DNA from 4 places in the Neorhizobium puerariae genome. Region 4 is predicted to be linked to each of the others. Evidence: riboswitches for the same ligand, from Rfam matches in the RefSeq annotation. Region 4 holds a riboswitch; each other region holds the start of a gene.
The links. Region 4 has a riboswitch for thiamine pyrophosphate ahead of thiO (glycine oxidase ThiO). Riboswitches for the same ligand answer to the same signal wherever they lie in the genome.

Region 1 (3,204 bases), on a different contig from region 4:
GGCATGTCGATCAGGGCCTGTCGCTGACGCTGTTCTTCCGCGACACGGCGACGACGCGCGACATCAACCGGGCGCAGATTTACGCCTGGAGGAAGGGCATCAAGACCATCTACTACATCCGGCTGCGCCAGATGGCGCTGTCCGGCACCGAGGTGCAGGGCTGCGTGTCTTGTACGCTCTGACCTGATTTCAGCCGCGGGCCTTCGAGCGCGTGGCCCCCTCATTCGCCTGCCGGCACCTTCTTCCCGATGGGAAGAAGACAGATGCGGCATGCGCGGCGTCCTCCTCTCTCCTTCGGGAGAGGGCAGGGTGAGGGGGCTCCGGGCACCATCACAATTTGTCGAGGAAATCCATCAATGAACGTCGCCATCAGGCCGATCTCACGCATCCGAGCCATCAACTGGAACCGCATCGAGGACGACAAGGACCTCGAAGTCTGGAACCGCCTCACAGGAAACTTCTGGCTGCCGGAAAAGGTGCCGCTGTCGAACGACATCCCCTCCTGGGCGACGCTGAAGCCCGAGGAGCAGCAACTCACCATCCGGGTCTTCACGGGCCTGACCCTGCTCGACACGATCCAGAACGGGGTCGGCGCCGTGCGGTTGATGGAGGATGCGGCCACGCAGCACGAGGAGGCCGTGCTCTCCAATGTCGCCTTCATGGAGGCGGTGCATGCGCGCTCCTATTCATCGATCTTCTCGACGCTCTGCCTGACGCCGGATGTCGACGATGCCTATCGCTGGTCGGAGGAGAACGAATTCCTGCAGCGCAAATCCGCGCTGATCATGGAGCAGTATGCATCCGGTGATGCGCTGAAGAAAAAGGTCGCCAGCGTCTTCCTCGAAAGCTTCCTGTTCTATTCCGGCTTCTATCTGCCGATGTACTGGTCGAGCCGCGCCAAGCTGACCAACACTGCCGATCTCATCCGCCTCATCATCCGTGACGAGGCGGTGCACGGCTATTACATCGGCTATAAATTCCAGCGCGAGCTTGAGCGGCTGGGCGAGGAAAGGCGGCAGGAGATCAAGGATTTCGCCTTCGACCTGCTGCTCGAACTCTACGACAACGAGGCAAAGTACACGGAAGACCTTTATGACGGCGTCGGACTGACCGAGGACGTCAAGAAATTCCTGCATTACAACGCCAACAAGGCGTTGATGAACCTTGGCTATGAGGCACTGTTCCCGTCCGAAGCCTGCAAGGTCAATCCCGCGATCCTTTCGGCGCTCTCGCCGAATGCCGACGAGAACCACGACTTCTTCTCCGGGTCAGGATCGTCCTATGTCATCGGCAAGGCGGTGGCGACCGAGGACGAGGACTGGAATTTCTGACGACTGCGTGTATCGTTGGGTCCCGGCGCTGCTGTTGCCGCGCTTTTTGTCGATCTTTCCGTGCCCATTGACAGGCGCCTGGAAAGTCGACAGTTTCGTACCATTCCGAGGGGAGCATCGTACGATGCTGAGATGGCGGTGAGCCGGACCCTTGAACCTGATCCGGGTTATGCCGGCGTAGGAACGGAAATGGCGTCGCCGACGATACTTTCTCTTCTCCGCTTCACCTGGATCTCCGTGATTGGTTTGTCTGGAGATCGAACGATGATATCTGCGCTTCGCTTTTTATTCGAGGAATGTCCGGTAGCGGCCTATCATCGCGGCTGACCACGTCATGCGCGCGTCTCATGCAGGTCTTGGCATCATCGTGCTTGTCGCTCTCTGGCAGACGGGCGTCTGGCTGTTTGCGCCGCCGAGATATATTCTGCCGTCGCCGATGGCGGTGGCCGCCGCCTTTCTGCATCAGCCCGGCTTTCTGCTGCGGCACAGCATCATCACCCTGACGGAGATCGTCCTGGGGCTGCTGTTCGGCGCCGTCCTCGGCGCCGCCACCGCCTTCGGGGTTGCGGCATTGCCGCTTCTCGGCCGCCTCGTCTGGCCGATGGTTCTGATCCTGCAGGCCTTTCCCGTTTTCGTACTCGCTCCGATCCTGGTTCTCTGGCTCGGCTTCGGCCTAGCCTCGAAGGTGGCAATGACGACAATCATCATCTTCTTCCCGGTTGCCTCGGCATTCGCCGACGGGCTGCGGCGCACCGACCGGGAAATCCTCGATGCCGTTTCGCTCGACGGCGCCCATCACTGGCAGGCTCTTGTCGGCATCCGGGTGCCGCTGGCGATCCCGAGCCTCGTTTCCGGCCTTCGGGTTGCCGGGCCGCTGGCGCCGCTCGGCGCCGTCGTCGGCGAATGGGTCGGCGCGTCCGGCGGGCTTGGCTTCGTCATGGTTCAGTCCAATGCCCGCATGCAGACCGATATGGTGTTTGCGGCAATGGCCGTGCTCGCAATCCTCACGCTCGCACTACGGCTTCTCATCGATCGGCTGACAGTTGGCCTGGCGCCCTGGGCCAGCGAAGCCGATCCCACATCCTCACCCTCGTTCAGGAGTTCTGCACGATCATGATCCGCATCCTTTTCGCCTCCTTCGTGGCGCTTGCCGGCGCGCTTGCGCCTGCCTCCTCGCAAGCCGCCGACAAGCTCACCGTGCTTCTCGAATGGTTCGTCAATCCCGACCATGCGCCGATGGTGATCGCCGGGGAGCGGGGATTGTTCACCGCTGCGGGCCTCGATGTGGAACTGATCCCTCCCTCCGACCCCTCCGCGGTGCCGCGTCTGGTATCTGCCGGTCAGGCGGATATCGGCATCCACTACCAGCCCAATCTCTATCTCGACCACGAAGCCGGCCTGCCGCTCGTTCGCTTCGGGACGCTTGTCGAAACGCCGCTCAATACGGTGACGGTGCTGGCGGACGGCCCGGTCAAAAGTCTCAAGGACCTGAAGGGTAGGAAGGTCGGTTTTTCGGTGACCGGTTTCGAGGACGCCATGCTGAAGCGCATGCTGGCCTCCGAAGGTCTCACCAACGAGGACGTGGAACTGATCAACGTCAACTTTTCCCTGTCTCCCTCGCTGATCGGCGGCAAGGTGGATGCGACGCTCGGCGGCTTCCGCAACTTCGAACTGACGCAGATGAAGCTCGAAGGACATGAGGGACGCGCCTTCTTTCCCGAGGAGCATGGCGTTCCGGCTTATGACGAGCTGATCTTCGTCACGCGCCGCGATCTCGCGCAGGACGGCAGGTTGCCGCGGTTTCTCGCGGCCGTGGAACAGGCCTCGATCTATATCACCAACCATCCGCAGGAGGCATGGCGTCTCTTCGTCA
Region 2 (3,204 bases), 180 kb from region 4:
GGAACCGGGGCCACCGCGACGATGCGCGCGAGCCCCTCGAAGCCGACCGGCTGCTCGTGGTCCGGTTTGGTGGCGGTGGCGAAGACCGGTCCGATGCCGACATAGTCGGCGATCGAAGGATCGACCCGCCGCGCCAGTTCCTCCGTTTCGACGGAAAGGCCGAGGATCATGCCGCGGCCGACGCGCTCGCGCGCCGTTGCCGCCGCCATGTCGCTCTGGCCGACATGGATGCCTTCGGCGCCGATCGCGATCGCCGCCTCGACGTCGTCGTTGACGATCAGCGGCACGCCGGTGCCGGCAAGCGCGGCCTTCAACGCCCGGCCGGTTTCGATCATCGCGGCCGTATCGGCCTGCTTGTCGCGGAGCTGCACGATGGTCGCCCCTCCGGCAACGGCGAGCCGGGCCGTCTCCACCATGCCGATCGCGCGGCAGAGATCGGGGTCGAGGACCAGATAGACGGAAAGATCGAAGGTCTTCATGCGCCCGTGATCCTGGCCTCGGCATCGAGCGCCTCGGGCGAAAGTGCCGCGAGCCGGTCGAGGAAGACGGGAGAGAACGAGCCGGGACCAGAGGCCTCGGCAGCCGCCTGGCCGCCGGCAACCGCGAACATGGCGAGCGCGGCGACCGTTGCCTCGAAAGGCTTTTCCGGCCTTGTCGCGGCAAAGGCGCCGACAAGGCAGGTCAGCGAGCAGCCAAGCGCGGTGACGCGCGGCATGAGGTCCGAACCGCCCATGATGCGCGCCGAACGGTGGCCATCGGTGACGAAATCCACCTCGCCGGTGACGGCGACCACGGCGCTGCTCTGACGGGCAAGCGCTGTGGCGGAACCTTCCGCGGCCTCGGTCGGGTCGCCGCTGTCGACACCGTGGCCGCTCGATCTGCTGCCGGCAAGCGCGATGATTTCGGAAGCATTGCCGCGGATGATGGCGGGCTTCAATTCCATGAGTTCGGCGGTGGCGGCGCGGCGATAGCCGGTGGCGAAATGCGCGACGGGATCGAGTATCCAGGGCTTTCCGGTTTCTCCTGCGGCTTTTGCCGCCTCCTTCATGCCCATCAGGAAATCCGGCGAGAGCGTGCCGATATTGACGGTCAGCGCGGAGGCGATGCGGGCGAACTCGCCAGCCTCCTCCTGCGTATGCACCATGGCAGGCGAAGCTCCCGCCGCAAGCATCACGTTCGCCGCGATGTTCATCGCCACGAAATTGGTGATGTTCTGCACGAGCGGATTTTGGGCGCGCATCGCGGCCAGCAACTGGCCGGGCGTTTCGCCAGGGAAGGAGATTGTCTGCATTCTCGCCTCGTTGGGCGGGGCAGGCGCGGGCGCGATGAGTAGAAGGCCCGGACGACTCCCTCCGCCAGCATGATCTGGTTCAGGTTCAAAGGGTGCTTCTCAGCCCGGCTTTCGCCGGACGCCCCTGTCAGAAACGAGGCTTAGCGCAAATCGGCCGGTGACCGCCAGCAAATTCTTGAAAAACGCCCTTGAAGCTCTAGTCGCTATAGGTTGTAAGCAGGTGCTCGATCCAGAAGGAGAGAGATGATGACGGTGACAAATCAGGCCCGGTACAAGGTCGGCGGCATGGATTGCGCAAGCTGCGCGACCAAGATCGACACGGCGGTGCGCCGCATGCCGGGTGTTGAAGATGTCTCCGTGTCCGTCGCCGCGGGCACGATGACGGTCGATCATGACGGCACCAGCGACCTGACCGCGATCGAAAGGAAAGTGACCGGGCTGGGATATTCACTGCGTGCACTGGGAAAGAAGCCGCCGGCAGGCGCGGAGCGTCACGATCATGGGCACGATCACGATGCGCAAGGGCACGCCCATGTGCATGGACCGGACTGCACGCATGACCATGGCCAGCACCGCCACGACCACGAGGGAGCGCATGGCCACGCGCACCGCCATGGCGGCGGGCACGATCACCGCGCCGACGCCGGGCAGGAGATCGAGGGTCTGCACGGCCACGACCACGGGCCGATGGAGGGGCCGTGGTGGAAAAGCGCCAAGGGCCGGCTGACGATTTTTGTCGGGGCGGCGCTCGCAGCCGCATATGGCCTCGGCCATCTGGTTCCGGCCTACGAACCGTATATCTTCACGGCCGCGATGCTGATCGGCCTGGTGCCGATCGCCCGTCGCGCCATCATGGCGGCGCTTGCCGGCACGCCGTTCTCGATCGAGATGCTGATGACGATCGCCGCCGTCGGCGCCGTCGTCATCGACGCCTCGGAAGAGGCGGCCGCCGTCGTTTTCCTCTTCCTCGTGGGGGAACTGCTGGAAGGTGTGGCGGCCGGGCGGGCGCGGCAGAGCATCCAGAGCCTGACCGCCCTCGTGCCGAAGAACGCGCTTCTCGAAGTGGACGGCCGGGAAGGGGGCAGGACCCGCGAGGTGCCGGCCGAAAGCCTCGCCATCGGCTCCATCATTCTCGTGCGCCCGGGAGACCGGATATCGGCCGACGGCGTCATCGTCGCGGGGGCAAGCGCCATCGATGAAGCGCCGGTGACGGGTGAAAGCACGCCGGTCGCCAAAGATGCCGGCGATGCCGTCTTCGCCGGCACGATCAACGGCGATGCGGCGCTGCGCATACGCGTGACCGCCGCTGCCGCGGACAATACGATCGCCCGCGTCGTGCGGCTGGTCGAGGAGGCGCAGGAGAAGAAGGCGCCGACCGAACGCTTCATCGACCGCTTCTCGCGTTATTACACGCCGGGCGTGGTCGTGGTCGCGGCTCTGGTGGCCATCCTGCCGCCGCTCGTTTCCGGAGCCGGCTGGGGCGAGTGGGTCTACAAGGGCCTTGCGATCCTGCTGATCGGCTGCCCCTGCGCCCTGGTCATTTCGACACCGGCCGCGATCGCCGCCTCGCTTTCCTCCGGCGCGCGCCGTGGCCTGCTGATGAAGGGCGGCGCCGTGCTCGAAACGCTCGGCAAGCTGACGGCGGTGGCGCTCGACAAGACCGGGACGCTGACGGCCGGCAGGCCGCAGGTGACCGACGTGATCGTCTTCGGCCGCAATGCCGAGGACGTGCTGCGCCTTTCCGCGGCCCTTGAGACGGGCTCCAGCCATCCGCTGGCCGTCGCGATCCTTGCGAAAGCTGCGGAGGACGAGGTGGATATTCCCGCCGCGAGCGATGCGAAGGCGCTGGGCGGCAAGGGCGTCATCGCGATGGTGGAAGGCCAGGAGGTCTTCCTCGGTTCTCCCAAGGCTGC
Region 3 (3,204 bases), on a different contig from region 4:
CGCCCCTCAAGCGCCTCCCGAGTAGAACGGCTGCTTGTTTGGGGAAGCCGGTGCTCCCATCCGATCTCCCTCCTTGTGGGGGAGATGCCCGGCAGGGCAGAGGGGGCGGAAACGGCACGCCATTTATGCGGCGGACCCTCACTCCTTCCCGACCGGCATGTAGAGGTCGCCGCCCTCGCGATATTTCGCGGCCATGGCCTCCAGCCCTTCCTTCTGCGCCTCGGCGCGGATGTCGTGCGATATCCGCATGGAGCAGAATTTCGGGCCGCACATGGAGCAGAAATGCGCCACCTTGTGCGCTTCCTTCGGCAACGTCTCGTCGTGGAAGGATCGCGCCGTTTCCGGATCGAGCGACAGGTTGAACTGGTCCTCCCAGCGGAATTCGAAACGGGCGCGGGAGAGCGCGTCGTCCCGGATGCGCGCGGCCGGGTGGCCCTTGGCGAGATCGGCCGCATGGGCGGCGATCTTGTAGGTGACGACACCGGTCTTCACGTCGTTGCGGTCCGGAAGGCCGAGATGTTCCTTGGGCGTCACATAGCAGAGCATGGCGGTGCCGAACCAGCCGATCATCGCCGCGCCGATGCCCGACGTGATGTGGTCGTAGCCCGGCGCGATATCGGTCGTCAGCGGGCCGAGCGTGTAGAAGGGCGCTTCGCCGCAGACAGTGAGCTGCTTGTCCATGTTCTCCCTGATCTTGTGCATCGGCACATGGCCGGGGCCCTCGATCATCACCTGGCAGTCCTTCGCCCAGGCGACTTGCGTCAGTTCGCCGAGCGTTTCGAGTTCGGCGAACTGCGCGGCGTCGTTGGCGTCGGCGATCGAGCCGGGACGCAGACCGTCGCCGAGCGAGAAGGACACGTCATAGGTGCGGCAGATGTCGCAGATTTCCTCGAAATGCTCGTAGAGGAAGCTTTCCTTGTGATGATGCAGGCACCACTTCGCCATGATCGAACCGCCGCGCGAGACGATGCCGGTGACGCGGTCGACGGTGAGCGGGATATAGGCGAGCCGCACGCCCGCGTGGATGGTGAAATAGTCGACACCCTGTTCGGCCTGTTCGATCAGCGTGTCGCGATAGACTTCCCAGGTGAGGTCCTCGGCGATGCCGTTCACTTTTTCCAGCACCTGATAGAGCGGCACGGTGCCGATCGGGACGGGTGAATTGCGGATGATCCATTCGCGGATGTTGTGGATGTTGCGGCCGGTGGACAGGTCCATGACCGTGTCGGCGCCCCAGCGGATTGCCCAGACCATCTTCTCGACCTCCTCCGCCATGGAGGACGTAACGGCCGAGTTCCCGATATTGGCGTTGATCTTCACCAGGAAATTGCGGCCGATGATCATCGGCTCCAACTCGGGATGGTTGATGTTGGCGGGGATGATCGCCCGGCCGGCGGCGACCTCCCGGCGGACGAAGTCCGGCGTCACGAAATCCGGAATGTGGGCGCCGAAGCTTTCACCGTCTCTTTCCAATGCCTCTTTCACGGCCTGCCGGCCGAGGTTTTCCCGGATCGCGACGAACTCCATTTCCGGAGTGATGATGCCGGCCCGCGCATAGGCGAGCTGGGTGACGGCTTTTCCGCCGCTGGCCTTCAGCGGCCGGTTTCTCATCGGGAATTCCGGTGTGAGGCGATCGCCGGCTGCAAAGCCGTTGTCCTCCGGCCTGACGATCCGCCCCTCGTAGGCTTCCGCATCGGCGCGCGCGAGCACCCAGCTTTCGCGCAGGCGCGGCAGCCCCTTTTCGATGGCCGCGACATGCGCCGGGTCCGTATAGGGGCCGGAACTGTCGTAAACGGTCACCGGCGGCTCGCCGGAGGTCGGATGCAGCGCGATCTCGCGCATCGGCACGCGGATGCCGGGATGGAGGTTGCCGGGCTTGAAGACTTTCGTCGAGGCGGGAAGCGGGCCGGTGGTGACGACCGGCGCGAGCTTGGACGTGGCAATATTCATGGTTCGAGGCTCCAGGGTTTGACGTTTGGAGACCCAGTTCCAGTGTTGGAATGATGAAAAAACGCCATCGGGCGCAAGGCGGAATTCCGCCGGCATGCCGTCAGCGCTTGCACCGTCCCTACGCCAGTATGAACTGGATCAGGTTCAACGGGTCACTGCGCCGCAACAGGCAAAGCCTGGATTGCCCAGCAGTATCTCAGCCCCTTGCCGGGACCCCCCTGGTGAATATCGCCATCAAAAACCGGGGCCTCGCATCTGTCAAGCCGGTAAAGGCGGGCGCGATCGATTGGATTTTAGCGAATCCCGCAGCCCGATTTTCAGCATGTTTCTTACCGGAATCTTATGCTTTCTCAACTAAACATGCCGCCAGCGATGAACGCAGAGTTCCAAGACCATCGGGAGACGTCGAGATGAACGAGACCATTCGTGAACTGCTGGCGCGGGTTGGCAACCTTCCGGTCGCAGTGACCGAATTGCAGGATGGCGCCGATCTTTATGCGGCAGGCCTTTCCTCCTTCGCATCCGTGCAACTCATGCTGGGCCTGGAAGAGGCTTTCGACATCGAGTTCCCGGATAACCTGCTGAACCGCAAGTCCTTCGCCAGCATCTCGGCGATCGAGGAAACGGTATCCCAGATCCTGAAAGCCAAAGAGGCCGCCTGATGAGCCTTCCCGCCCTTGCCTCCGACATGACGCTCGGAGCACGCGCCCATCGCGTTGCGGCCGTGGCCGCGGAATTCGCCGATCGCGTCGATCAGGAAGGTCGCTTCCCGCACGAGGCGGTCGACGCCATGAAGGCCGAACGGCTGCTCGGCATCCAGATTCCCGCGGCTTTCGGCGGAGAAGGCGCCTCCATGCAGGAGATGGCCGAGGTCTGCTCCATCATGGGACAGGCCTGCGCCGCGAGCGCCATGGTCTTCGCCATGCACCAGATCAAGGTTTCGAGCCTGGTCGAACACAGCGCCGACAGCGCCTGGCATGGGGACTTCATGCGCGAGCTCTGCGCCCGCCAGCTGCTTGTCGCCTCGGCGACCACGGAGGCCGGCATCGGCGGAAACCTGCGCAACTCCATCTGCGCGATCGAGATCGACGGCGCCACCTGTCGCCTGCAGAAGGATGCGACCGTGATCTCCTACGGCGCCCATGCCGATGCGATCATGATCACCTCCCGCGCCCGCGCGGACGCGGCACCCGGCGACCAGGTGATGACCGTCTTCAGGAAGAACCAGTACACGCTCGAGAAGACCGTCGACTG
Region 4 (3,204 bases):
TAGGGAAACACCTTGAAGCCCTCGCCCGCCAGGATTCGCGCCGCTTCCACCAGGGCGAAGACGTCCGGCTGCAGCGTGTCGTGGTGGCCGATCACTTCCAGCTTGATCCAGTCGGTGCCGAAGAGCTCCCGCGCCATTTTCGCGGTCAGCACCGCCTCGGAGACGGAGTGGCACCCGGCGGTGTTGGGCAGCACCCGCACGCCCAGCGCCCGGATCATCTCGAAAAACGCCCCGCCCGCCTTGCCGCCGGCTGTCTCGCGTCTGAGCGAAACGGTGACGATCCCGGTGCCGGATCGCCGCACCGCCTCCTCCAGAACGGCCGGCGAAGGATATCGCGCCGTGCCGAGCAGAAGCCGGGAAGCGCTTTCGGTTCCATAAAACGAGATCATTTCAGCCTCCCTGCTTCGGGGCGAGGATTTCGATCCGGTCGCCCTCGACAAGACGGCAATCGCTCCGGTCCTCGCGGTGAACGAGCTCGCCGTTCACCGCCGTCGCCAGCCAGCCGCCTTCATATTCGAGCAGGGCCATGGCGTCGGTGAGGGTCAAGGCTTCGAGTTCGTGATCTTCGCCATTGACGATCAGTCTCATAACATTGCTCCTGTCAGTGCTTGTGTCATGCGGGGTGTGGCCAATCCATCGGCGACCTGCCGCGCCATCGCCGGCGCCAGCAGGAAACCATGACGGTAGAGGCCGTTGACGTGGAGCGTCTGCCCGATGTCGAGCAGGCGCGGGAAATTGTCGGCAAAGGCGGGGCGAACCCCGGCGCCGGTTTCGACGACCTGGGCTTCCCCGAAGGCCGGATGCAGCGCATAGGCCGCATTCAACAGTTCCATCAGGGAACGCGCGCTGGGCGGCCCATCCGCCTCGCTCTCGATCATGGTCGCACCGACCATGAAGCGGGCATCGCCGCGTGGCACGATATAGACCGGATGACGCGGATGCAGCAGCCGGACCGGGCGCGACAGGGCAATCTCTTCGGTCCGCAGGTAGAGCATCTCGCCGCGGACACCCCGCAGCGCACCAACCTGCCCGATCGCAGCCGAGCCGGTGCAATCGATCACCCGATCATAACCGCGGCCCGAAAGATCGCCCGGGGCACCGAAACGGAAGCGGACACCTTCGGCCTCAAGCGACCGGTAAAGCGCCTGAAGCGCCTGCCGGGGATCGAGATGAGCCTCCTCGCGGAAATGGAGTCCCTTGCGGAAACGCCCGGCAAGCGCGGGCTCAAGCCCGGCGATGGCCTCTTCGTCCAGCCACTCGTATCCCGAGGTACGGGATGCGAAACGGGCAAGCTCGGCCATGTCGCGCTGCGGCGCCACGACCAGCGTACCCTTGCGCACGACCTGGCCGGGCGTCGCCGCATCCCACCAGTCGGCCGCGCTCAAGCCTTCCGACAAGACCCGCGCATCCGCGCTTTCCATCTCGCACCAGGGCGCCAGCATTCCGCCGGCCAGCCATGAGGCGCCGGCTCCGACCGATGCTCCTCTTTCCGCGATCTCCACGGCGCAGCCGCGCGCAACAAGCTCCCGCGCCACCGCAAGGCCGGCGACGCCTGCCCCCCTGACGAGAATGCGCATCCCTGACGATTGCGGCCTGTCGGTGACATGCATGGCGAGCTCCAACTGACATTGGAGACCCAGTCCTCAAGCAGGGGACGCTGAAAGCACGCCGGCGCGGATCAGGCGAAAATTCGCGACTCGTCGGCACTTGCACCGTCCCTACGCCAGTGTGAACTGGATCAGGTTCAACGGGTCACTGCGCCGCGAGATCGCTCAGCAATATCTCAGCCCCTTGACGGGACTCCCCTGGTGATTTGGTGACACACTATGGCCGATGTCCGATCGCCGTCAAGGGCACGGCGTTCATCCTCGGTCGAGTGCCGGAAGATGTCCCGATGCGCCTCCGGCCTCAGACATCTATCCTGTAGCCAAGATCGAGTTCACTTGCAGGTGAACCCCGCAGGCCCCAATTCTCCGGCCGAACCTCGACAAGAACGGTTTTGATGTCATCCGCAGGCACGCCAAAAACCGAGAGCTCTTCAACGAGTGCAGCATATAAGCGCCGCTTGGCCTCGAGGGTGCGTCCTGAAAACAGGGTTATCTCGACAACCGTGTAAGAGGCTCCCCTTCCGGAAGGAACGATCATCGCATCATGGTCGTATTCCAGAAGACGGACGCAGCGATCGTCCTCGGGCAGTTTCAGTCCGGTCAGCAGCGCGCGCTGGACTGCCTCGATAACGTCAGGGCGGCGAGTTCCGATCCAGCCGCGCCTGGTTTCTATTCGCGTGGCAGGCATCTGTTCGTTCTCCATGTATTGCAGTGTTGCCGGCAATCCGCCACGTTTTCGGGATGCATGTCTTCTGAAACCGGCTCGGCCTGCGGAAGGAACTTTGACCGCTGTTCACGATGATCAGGCACGCCGGCGGTTCCTTCAGGCCACCGTGGCCACGGAGGAACGCCGGGGCCTCAGGTGGCGCGCACGGGCCTTCATCTTTTCCAGCAGCGCATAACCGCTCGGCCATCGGCCGAAGCCGCTTGCGATGTTGATATGGCCTGCGAGGCCGATATTCCTGACCTCGGAATGCCACAGCCGGCCGAACATGTTGAGACGGTCGATGGTCATGTAGACGTCGTTCAGGCTGCCGACCACCATGCTCTGAAAAGGCAGCCTGCGTGTCGGCATCGTACCGAACGAGATCTGTCCCGGATGGAGGGGATCGGTCGTCCACAGGTCACAGGGCGCGACCAGCAAGGCGCCGCGGACCTTGCGAGCGACGGGACGGTCGGCCAGATTGGCGGCAAGCAGGCACCCGAGACTGTGCGCGACGAGATAGGCCTCTCCCGCCTCTTCCAGCGCCGCCTCAAGCTTCGCCATCCAGGCGGGAAGATCGGGCCGATCCCAATCGTCCTGGTGGACGAGGCGCGCCTCGGCATGGTCCCGCAGCCAGTGCTGCTGCCAATGTCCTTCGCCTGATCCGAACAGTCCGGGGAGGATGAGAATCTGGCTCATGCAAACCTGCACGCTGCCGGTTGCGCGACGCAGCCCACGCGCCTTTGCATCAGAACACCCCGAAGATAACGGCGAACAGGAAGACGAAGGACGACGCGATCAGGCAGATGTCTGTGCCGGAGCGCAGATAGGGCAGCACCTTGCCCAGAGGCGATGTGCCGGCGGGTCGCCGAAGATCGAAAGCAAGCGCCATGC

Region 1: linked by a shared signal. The riboswitch ahead of ACFFP0_RS25480 (ABC transporter permease) and the one ahead of thiO (glycine oxidase ThiO) in region 4 are both predicted to bind thiamine pyrophosphate.
Region 2: linked by a shared signal. The riboswitch ahead of thiM (hydroxyethylthiazole kinase) and the one ahead of thiO (glycine oxidase ThiO) in region 4 are both predicted to bind thiamine pyrophosphate.
Region 3: linked by a shared signal. The riboswitch ahead of thiC (phosphomethylpyrimidine synthase ThiC) and the one ahead of thiO (glycine oxidase ThiO) in region 4 are both predicted to bind thiamine pyrophosphate.

What each region holds. Positions count from the first base shown of each region.
Region 1 is NZ_JBHMAA010000032.1:208,600-211,803, reverse strand. Features, by position in the region: gene nrdE (class 1b ribonucleoside-diphosphate reductase subunit alpha) at 1-182, shown strand, start outside; gene nrdF (class 1b ribonucleoside-diphosphate reductase subunit beta) at 357-1,331, shown strand; TPP riboswitch at 1,430-1,532, shown strand; gene ACFFP0_RS25480 (ABC transporter permease) at 1,666-2,448, shown strand; gene ACFFP0_RS25475 (ABC transporter substrate-binding protein) at 2,445-3,204, shown strand, end outside.
Region 2 is NZ_JBHMAA010000008.1:323,937-327,140, reverse strand. Features, by position in the region: gene thiE (thiamine phosphate synthase) at 1-479, opposite strand, end outside; gene thiM (hydroxyethylthiazole kinase) at 476-1,291, opposite strand; TPP riboswitch at 1,331-1,427, opposite strand; gene ACFFP0_RS06895 (heavy metal translocating P-type ATPase) at 1,538-3,204, shown strand, end outside.
Region 3 is NZ_JBHMAA010000077.1:201,534-204,737, reverse strand. Features, by position in the region: gene thiC (phosphomethylpyrimidine synthase ThiC) at 139-1,950, opposite strand; TPP riboswitch at 2,048-2,180, opposite strand; gene ACFFP0_RS31985 (acyl carrier protein) at 2,361-2,612, shown strand; gene ACFFP0_RS31980 (acyl-CoA dehydrogenase family protein) at 2,612-3,204, shown strand, end outside.
Region 4 is NZ_JBHMAA010000008.1:143,594-146,797, forward strand. Features, by position in the region: gene ACFFP0_RS06000 (thiazole synthase) at 1-389, opposite strand, end outside; gene thiS (sulfur carrier protein ThiS) at 391-588, opposite strand; gene thiO (glycine oxidase ThiO) at 585-1,577, opposite strand; TPP riboswitch at 1,698-1,817, opposite strand; gene ACFFP0_RS06015 (tautomerase family protein) at 1,909-2,295, opposite strand; gene ACFFP0_RS06020 (RBBP9/YdeN family alpha/beta hydrolase) at 2,431-3,009, opposite strand; gene ACFFP0_RS06025 (hypothetical protein) at 3,059-3,202, opposite strand.